DNA from 3 places in the Bacillus sp. Medicinal_06 genome. Region 1 is predicted to be linked to each of the others. Evidence: riboswitches for the same ligand, from Rfam matches in the RefSeq annotation. Region 1 holds a riboswitch; each other region holds the start of a gene.
The links. Region 1 has a riboswitch for lysine ahead of AC1M36_RS01605 (amino acid permease). Riboswitches for the same ligand answer to the same signal wherever they lie in the genome.
Positions count from the first base shown of each region.

Region 2: another riboswitch for lysine. It lies ahead of AC1M36_RS13265 (aspartate kinase); the one in region 1 lies ahead of AC1M36_RS01605 (amino acid permease).
Region 3: another riboswitch for lysine. It lies ahead of AC1M36_RS10825 (amino acid permease); the one in region 1 lies ahead of AC1M36_RS01605 (amino acid permease).

Region 1 covers NZ_JBWYHD010000001.1:297,924-301,213, forward strand. The annotation lists gene AC1M36_RS01595 (VOC family protein) at 1-133, opposite strand, end outside; gene AC1M36_RS01600 (sulfite exporter TauE/SafE family protein) at 343-1,242, shown strand; lysine riboswitch at 1,653-1,845, shown strand; gene AC1M36_RS01605 (amino acid permease) at 1,959-3,290, shown strand, end outside.
Region 2 covers NZ_JBWYHD010000005.1:73,574-76,863, reverse strand. The annotation lists gene AC1M36_RS13270 (response regulator transcription factor) at 1-601, opposite strand, end outside; gene AC1M36_RS13265 (aspartate kinase) at 749-1,978, opposite strand; lysine riboswitch at 2,210-2,396, opposite strand; gene AC1M36_RS13260 (DoxX-like family protein) at 2,596-3,290, shown strand, end outside.
Region 3 covers NZ_JBWYHD010000004.1:104,659-107,948, reverse strand. The annotation lists gene gapN (NADP-dependent glyceraldehyde-3-phosphate dehydrogenase) at 1-249, shown strand, start outside; gene AC1M36_RS10830 (AAA family ATPase) at 624-1,283, opposite strand; lysine riboswitch at 1,513-1,695, shown strand; gene AC1M36_RS10825 (amino acid permease) at 1,847-3,271, shown strand.

The DNA.
Region 1 (3,290 bases):
ATAAACTATTCCACGTTCCCCAGTTCGTATGTTCCCCGCCTTGCACGGTATGAAATCCAAGTTCCTTCATTTTCCCTTCTGCTTCTTTTGGTGTGCACCCAACAGCATGAACGAGATGATCAAATGCTAACATGATTTTCCCTCCCTTTATCTACATCTTTTTATTATATAACTGTTCTGTCATTTCAATCAATTTAAAAAACTTTAAAAACCCAGTTGCTTTATCAGATTAATATGCATTATAATAATAAAAACTAAATGTTAAGCTGATTGGAAAAACCAAAGGCTCTTTTCTCACTCGAGAAAAGAGCCTTTTTATTTATTATTACAGGGGGATTATACATGCAGAAATTAATTGTCTTTGCTATTATTGGTTTTTTTGCTCAACTGATTGACGGAGCACTTGGGATGGCGTATGGGGTAACATCTTCCTCATTATTATTAATGTTTGGAATCGCACCTGCTGTCGCTTCCGCTTCCGTACATTTAGCGGAAGTTGTTACAACTGCAGCTTCTGGTGTATCTCATATTCGATTTGGAAACGTTGATAAATATACTGTTTCCAGACTAACATTGCCTGGTGCAATTGGCGCTTTTGTCGGTGCATGTTTTTTAAGTAACTTACCAGGCGATTTAATTAAACCGTACATTTCACTCTTTTTATTTACGTTAGGCGTCTACATTTTATTGCGATTTATTATTCAAAAACAAATTGTGAAATCAAGTAAACGTATGTCTGGTAAACAACTTATCCCACTTGGATTATTCGCTGGGTTTGTTGATTCAACTGGCGGCGGTGGCTGGGGTCCTATCACTACACCAGTACTACTGGCACGAGGAAATGAAGCACGCAAAGTAATCGGTTCTGTTGATACAAGTGAATTTCCGGTATCATTAGCCGCAACAATTGGATTTTTCATTTCATTAGGATGGGAACAAGTGAGCTGGGTTTGGGTATTTGCTCTTATGTTAGGTGGCATTTTGGCAGCTCCAATTGCTGCATGGTTAGTACGAATTGTTCCTTCCCATTTACTTGGTGTACTCGTTGGCGGGCTCATTATTTTTACAAATATCCGGACGCTGCTTACATCATTTAAAGTAGATCCAACAATTATTAACCTTTCCTATGTTGCAGTTGGTCTTATCGTTATTATTGCACTTTTCATTTCAGTTCGGAATCATTCCGTATCTGCAAAACAAAATGTTGGATATACGACTGGTCAAAAACGTGTTTTGCCTTAAATCAGAACGAGTTGTGGAGTATGGAGGTAAGCAAATGATGTGTTTGCTTACCTTTTTAATTCCTCACTTCAAATTTATTCATTTACAATTGTCGTACCTCTCTTTTCCACTTACAAACTTCATGCATTCATTCATAACTATGTTTACATAAACAATGTCGAATTTACTTTTCTGAATTTTCTTTTAATTTTAGAGGATTTTCCCTATCTTTTTGCGAAACATTTGTATAACAATTTTTTTATCATTTTTTACATATTTCAGTAGGTTCGGGTGGAATTTTGAAAACGTTTCCCATACAATAACCGATTATTTTTGATAATTTCCTACAAAAATTCCTTGCAATATTTTCAGAAACTAATTACAATTGCCATATATTAAAAATCATAGCAATGAACAAATCCTCATCAATCCGATGAGGTAGAGGTTGCGGCATTTATTAGTAAAACGGATGAGACACAGAGAATGTCAATGACTCCGCTTTAAAGGAAATGCTGCCGAAGTTTGTATTTCTTCTCTGGAAATATAGGCTGGGGCTGTCTCCGAATAGGAACAGAACTGTCACGTTTACAAAATACCGTGTAAACGTGGGGTGCTATCTTAACGGAAGGGTATGATGGGGTGGTTATTTGTGAAACGTTCCGCCAAATTCCTTTGGCGGTTTTTTGTATTTTTCTTCCCCGTTCCTTCCTAATCTTATAAGAAAAGGAGTGTTGAACATGAATAGCATGGCGAATCAAGCTACCTCTAAAACTCAATCTACACAAGGAAAAGGCGAACTAAGGCGTGGGTTAAAATCTCGCCACCTTACAATGATTTCTCTCGGCGGTACAATTGGTACCGGACTCTTTCTTGCTAGTGGTGGTGTCATTCACACAGCAGGACCTGGCGGAGCTCTCTTAGCCTATGCGGCAATCGGAATTATGGTTTACTTTTTAATGACAAGCTTAGCTGAATTAGCAGCGTATATGCCTGTCACGGGCTCATTTAGCACATACGCAACAAAATTTGTCGATCCATCACTTGGCTTTGCACTCGGCTGGAATTATTGGTATAACTGGGCAATTACTGTTGCAGCTGAACTAGCAGCAGTTACATTAATTATGAAATTTTGGTTTCCAAATACCCCTTCTTTAATTTGGAGTGGTCTTTGTTTAGCTATTATATTTCTTTTTAATTATTTATCTGTTAAAGGGTTTGGTGAAGCAGAGTATTGGTTCGCTCTTATTAAAGTAGCAACTGTTATTATCTTTTTAATTGTTGGATTTATGATGATTTTCGGCATTATGGGCGGCGAACCTGTTGGATTTAAAAACTTTACTGTTGCGGATGCACCATTTAACGGCGGTATCATGGCAATCATCGGTGTATTTATGGCTGCTGGTTTCTCATTCCAAGGAACTGAATTATTAGGTGTAGCTGCTGGTGAAACGGCTGATCCAGAACGTAGTATTCCAAAAGCAATTCGTTCTATCTTTTGGCGTATTCTACTATTCTACATCTTTGCCATTCTTGTTATCAGTTTATTGATTCCTTATACAACTGAAAGTCTTGCAGCAAGTGATGTAACAGTAAGTCCATTTACACTTGTATTTGAAAAAGCAGGTGTAGCATTTGCAGCTTCTGTTATGAACGCTGTTATTTTAACAGCTGTTTTATCGGCTGGTAACTCTGGTATGTATGCTTGCACTCGTATGCTTTGGGACTTAGCGCGTCAAGGAAAAGCACCAAAATTTTTAGGTAAACTAAATAGTCGTGGTGTACCCGTTAACGCTTTAATTGCAACATCTCTAGTTGGATGTGCTGCTTTCTTAGCTTCTTTATACGGCGACGGCGTTGTATATGTTTGGCTATTAAACGCTTCTGGAATGTCTGGCTTTATCGCATGGGTCGGAATTGCTATTAGTCACTATCGTTTCCGAAAAGCATATATTGCACAAGGAAAAGATTTAAATGACCTTCCTTATAAAGCAAAATGGTTCCCATTTGGTCCAATTTTCGCATTTGCACTTTGTATCATTGTTATCTTAGGACAAAATTACGGTGCATTT
Region 2 (3,290 bases), on a different contig from region 1:
TGACGACTGTTTTATCATCACCTATAGAGGTCAGTCCCCATACTTGTTCGTACAATTGTTCAGCAGTAAAAATTCGGTTTGGGTGTGTACATAAGAAAGTAAGTAATTCTAGTTCCTTAGCGGTGCAATGTACAGATTTATCGTTTACTGTTAGCAATCCTTCGCTAGGATATAGAGAAAAGGCTTCGAAATGTAGGTTTAATTTTTCTTCATTGCGCTGTTCTTGTATCATATGTTGTCTACGTAATTGGACGTTAATTCGGGCAGCGACTTCTAAAGGATTAAACGGTTTTGTTATGTAATCATCTCCACCAATTCCTAGTCCTGTTAATTTATCTAAATCGCTAGAACGCGCTGTTACAAATAAAATAGGGGTATTTGTATAGTTTCGAATCTGTCTGCATAGTTCAAATCCATCAATATCAGGTAGCATCACATCGAGTAAGATAATATCGAATGGGCGACTCTTAATAAGGTGTAACGTTTCAGCTCCATTGATAGCTGTTGTTATATGCGTGAAGTTTTCTTTTTTTAGCGTAAGTACTAACATATCTAATATGCCTTGTTCATCATCTACTAAAAGGAGTTTTTCTGTTCTCATTATGGAATCCACCTTTACACGTTTTTCGAACCTGTTAGAAAGATATTTGGAAAATATTTCACATGTAATAGTGTAACATAATACCATTTTGTTAGATAAAAAAATAACAACAAAGAGAGATTCCTTGTTGTTATTTTCATAATCAAATTAATTCATTTGTACCAATGGTTCAATTTTTGCCATAAATGATTGGTGAAGTGCTTCTACGCCATCTACTAAATGAAGGCGATCGATGACAACAGATACTTTAATTTCAGAAGTACTTACCATTTTAATATGAATATTTTCTTCTTTTAGTGTAGAGAACATGCTAGCCGCAACACCTGGATTAGATACCATGCCAGACCCTACAATAGACACTTTAGCTAGGTGATTTTCATATTCTACCGATTCATAATGTAGCGTTTCTTGATTTTGTTCTAATACTTCTAATGTTTCTCTTAAATCACTCGAATGAATAGAGAAGGATAAGTGTACAGTACCTTCATTGGTAATGCTTTGAATAATAATATCAACATTAATATGAGCGTTAGCTAATGTAGAGAAAACAGTTGAAAGCGATCCTTGTTCTAATCCTTTCATTGTTACACGTGTGATGTTATCTTCAAATGCAATACCTTTTACGATTGATTGTTGTTCCATGTTACATTCTCCCCTTACAATTGTTCCGTTTTCTTGTTCCATACTTGAACGAACTTCTAAAACGACGTTATGATTTTTTGCAAATTCAACAGCACGTGGATGCAGTACACCAGCTCCAAGATTTGCGAGTTCTAACATTTCATCATAAGAAATTTCATCTAATTTATATGCGTCTTTTACAACGCGTGGATCAGTTGTGTAAACGCCTGTGACGTCTGTATAAATATCACATTTTTTCGCTTTAAGCGCAGCTGCTAATGCGACAGCAGTTGTATCAGAACCACCGCGGCCAAGTGTAGTAATTTCGTTCTCTCCACTTAATCCTTGGAAGCCAGCAACGATTACAATTGTTCCTTCTTGTAAATAAGATTGAATACGTTCTGTGTTAATATTAGTGATCCTTGCGCTTCCGTGTACAGATTCAGTTGTAATACCAGCTTGCCAGCCTGTTAGTGAAATAGCATGATATCCTTTTGCTTGCAATGCCATTGTTAATAAGGAAATTGTTACTTGTTCGCCAGTTGTTAGGAGCATGTCCATTTCGCGTTTACTTGGATTTTCAGTAATAGCCGTAGCAAGTGCAACAAGCTCATCTGTGCTTTTGCCCATTGCAGAAACAACTGTAACAACGCCGTTTCCTCGTTCATATTCTTCAATAATTAAATTTGCTACATGTTGAATGCGCTGAATACTTCCGACAGAAGTACCACCGAATTTTTGAACAATCGTTTCCATTACAAATTCCTTCTTTCGTCCATTTTTATTCATTAATCAGGAAAGGCGTAAAAAACATATAAGAGAGATGTATAAGTCCCTAAATATTCCTGTAGTTACCGGAAAGAAAAACAAAAAACACCATCTCAAATAGGTGAGGATGGTGCTGTTACAGGAAAAAGGAAACAGAAAAAGGAGCTAATAAAAAAACCGCCAAAAAAGGAATATCATAATAAAGCATGATATCTCTTTTTTGTAGATAGCTCTTCATACATACACGTCTGTATATATGACAGTTCTGTTTCTATTCGAAAACAGCCCCAATTGATAAATGCAGAGAAATTTATCAATTTCGGCAACGATTCCTTTTTTCTAAACTCATCGACATCTCTGTGTCTCCTTTAGAATACTTATAAGCGTTGCAACCTCTATCTCACGTTTTGGGCGAGAGTGTTTGGTTTATGAAGTTATTTGGTAACATTTGTTTTATAATAATTAAAATATTATAGGAAATCAAGTGCTTTATAAAAATTTTGAAAATTAAATCTATTTATAAAATGAAAGAATTATTTGAAAAATATAGATGAAATCATATTTTACATATAAATTAGTATATAGAGGGATTGGAGGGAGAGAGGATGAAGAGACAGAAACCGATTTATGTTCAAACAGAAATAGAAACATCAATGGAGGAACTATGGAAGTATACGCAAGATCCAATGTTACATGCAGAGTGGGATGCGCGGTTTACTGAAATATCATATTTAGAGAGAAAAGAAGATGAACCACAACGTTTTTTATACAAAACAAAAATTGGTTTTGGACTCGAAATAGCTGGTGAAGGAGAAGTGGTAGGGGAATTACAAAAGGAAACAGGAGAAAGGATATCTTCGCTAAAATTTTGGACAGGCAGTAAACTTTCATTGATAAAAATAGGAAGGGGCTATTGGAAGTATACACCGAATGGGAAAAATATTTGCTTTGAAACGCAGTATGATTATGATACGAGGTTTGGCGGTGTAGGGAGAATTATAGATTCATATATATTTCGGCCACTATTAGGGTGGGCGACAGCATGGAGCTTTGATGCTTTAAAATTATGGTTAGAAAAAGGGTTTCATCCCAGCTTGCTAATAAGGAAATCGATTACGTATTGGTTTATTTGTTTTATATTTTCTTTTGTATGGGTGTATCAAGGGCTTGTGCCAAAAGTATTATTTAATCATCCAGAAGAGGTACGGATGCTTTCTGTACTTATTGGTTCGAACGAAAATAGCATTTTTGCTCTTGAAATAATTGGGTTTTTAGAGATAGGATTCGGGATCATATGGTT
Region 3 (3,290 bases), on a different contig from region 1:
GCAATTGAAATTGCGAACAAATCAGATTTCGGCTTACAAGCAAGTGTCTTCACAAAAGACATTAATAAAGCATTTGCAATTGCAAACAAAATCGTCACTGGTTCTGTTCAAATTAACGGACGTACAGAGCGTGGCCCTGACCACTTCCCATTCATCGGCGTAAAAGGTTCTGGTATGGGAGCACAAGGTATTCGTAAGAGCCTTGAGTCTATGACACGTGAAAAAGTAACTGTATTAAACTTAATGTAACATTTTAGAAGCTAATCTACGGCTGTAGATTAGCTTCTTTTTATATAAAGTGAAACTTTAATCAGTGGGGCTTTTCTTCATCCCCCACTGATTATCAGCCCTCACCAATCGGGCTTTTACGGGCAGTTGATCCCCCACCTATCTTCCTCGTTTCCCTCTGAATCTTGAGGTGGGGGTCTTACTGCCCGTTAATGCGGGATAAATACAAATTGAAAAACCGGGAAAAAACCATTCTTTTTAGGTGGGAAGAGAGCGTCCGGCCATAGATAGAGGCGGTCAGTGTCTTTTTGGGTCCCATGCCAGGTGAGAACAAAAAGAGAAAGCGAGTGGATATATATGTTAGAAAATCAAGTGATATATATTCTTTCATTCCCCTATTCACTTATCTCACATGCTTTAGGATCACTGTTCATTAACCAATCCATTACATTCTCAAATACAGTTACAGAATCATTATTATGCTTTTCTTTATTCAAATTAGACACAATCTCAAAAATACTTTTTATATTCTCTACAATACTAACTGCATCTACAAAATGGACTACATTAGGAGAAACAGTATGCATATATTGAAAATACTGCTTTTGTGGTTCTATAAGACTTAGATGTTTTTCGAAGTTACTTCGTCTTCGGGTAGTATCATTTTCTTTCCTTTTTCTTAATTCTGTTTCGCTTGTAGAAAGATGAATGTAGACATCCGGAAATCCTATATGTTTTCGTTTCATTTGATTTACATAAAACTCTTTCAAAAACGGTAAAGTTTGTGGGAATTCCCCCTGATAAATCCAGTTATACCAAATGGGCTGAAAAATATCTCCATCAAATAGAACTACATCATACGATTTTAGTTTTTCTTGTGCGATTTGCCATCTTTCAACTTGCCTTTCGAGATACCAATTTTCCAGTTCAGGATTAGGGCGCTGAAATAAGAAATTCACTTCTGGAATCACATAAGCATTGTACAATTCCGCAATATTTCTACACGTTGCCGTTTTACCAATACCACTTGCACCCTCCAAACAAATTAACGTCATATCACACCTCCGTTCTTCTTTATAAAATAATATTTAAACATTACACTTCATAAATTTAACACAACTATCGACAAGCTTTTTCAAAAGAACCTATTTCGAAAAAGCTCCCTCTTCTAATAATAACAAAGTCTTCGCCATAGTCTGACTATTACTATATCCATTGACGTATAAAAATTCATTTGTTACCCTTAAATACGTAAATTTAATACATAAATCCTCATTCGTATCTCGGTGAGGTAGAGGTTGCAGTCATTAAGAGTATCATTTCGGGAGATGTAGTGGCATCGATGAACGAATGGGAAAGGAATGGTTGCCGAAGTAAGAAATGGCCACCATGCATTCTTGCTGGGTCTGCTACTTAATAAGTGCAGAACTGTCACAAACAATTTGTTTGTGGAGAGCTATCGAGAGGTATGTCGTGGGTTTCCTATAAGATAGAAAGCACGTAGCGACAATGACACGTGCTTTTTTTGTTTTGTATGAAGCTTACCTTACTTCCCTTTTTGGAAGACATACATATCTCCTCGCTTGACTTGGTTATACTAACTTTGGAGGTATTTTTTATGCAACAGAAAAAATGGGGCTTTTGGGTACTGACAGCATTTGTTGTCGGCAATATGGTTGGCGCTGGTATTTTCATGGTGCCAAGTACATTAGCACAAACAGCAAGCCCTCTCGGTGTTACTTTAGCTTGGTTAACAACAGGGTTCGGTGTTTTAATGCTAGCTCTTGTTTTCGGTAATTTAGCAATTCGTCGTCCTGATTTAACAACAGGACCACAAAGTCACGCATATGCCTTATTTTCATCACCAAAAAAGAAAAAAATGGCTGGATTCAGCATGGTTTGGGGCTACTGGGTCGCAAACTGGGCAAGTAATGTTGCTATTATTACATCTTTTGCAGGTTATTTATCACTCTTCTTCCCGATTATGAAAGATACACGTCTCTTATTTTCAATTGGTACTTTCGATGTGGAAGTTGGAAAGCTCATTACATTCTCCATCTGTTCTTTCTTATTATGGGGAACACATATGATTTTAACAAACGGTGTAAACGGAGCTGGGAAATTAAACTTTTTAGCGACAACAACGAAGGTAACAGGATTCCTTCTCTTCATCGTTGTTACTTTGTTTGCATTTCAAGCTTCAAAATTTGGACAATGGTACACACCAGTGATTGATAAAGAAGGCGTGTCACACGGACTGCTTTCACAAGTAAATTTAGCTGCACTTACAACACTTTGGGCATTTATCGGTATTGAATCAGCTGTTCTTTTGTCAAACCGTGCGAAATCTCCAAAAACGGTAAAACATGCAACTGTTGCTGGCTTATTAATAACTGTTGCCATTTATTTAGGAATTACCATTTTAACAATGGGTGTTCTTCATATGGATAAACTACAAGCGTCTGAACGTCCATTAGCTGACGCATTAAATGCTGCAATGGGTCATGGCGGCGGAAAACTAATGGCGCTCCTTGCTCTTACTTCCCTATTCGGCTCGATCTTAGGCTGGATTTTATTAAGCTCAGAAGTGCCGTATCAAGCAGCAAAAGAAGGCTTCTTCCCTTCCTTCTTTGCAAAAACAAACAAAAAAGGAAGTCCGATTTATTCATTAAGACTGACAAATATTATGTCGCAAGTCTTCCTATTCTCAACATTATCAGGGACAATTGCTGAAGCTTATACATTCGTTATTACCGTCTCAACTTTAGCTTACTTAATCCCTTATCTCGTTTCACCGATCTTCCAATTAAAACTGGTCGTAACTGGTGAAACATATAAAAATGAAATGGGTTCACGAATTATGGATGGTATCGTCGCAGTCATTGCGCTTTGCTATGCACTATGGGTTATTAAAACTGGCTCCTCAGATATAAAAACATTCCTTCTTGGAATTGGCTTATTCGTAATTGGCTTTGCCTTTTACCCATTAATGAATCGTGATCAGAAACGAAATAAAAAAAATAAAAACGAACAAGTTGCTTAAAGCAATTTGTTCGTTTTTT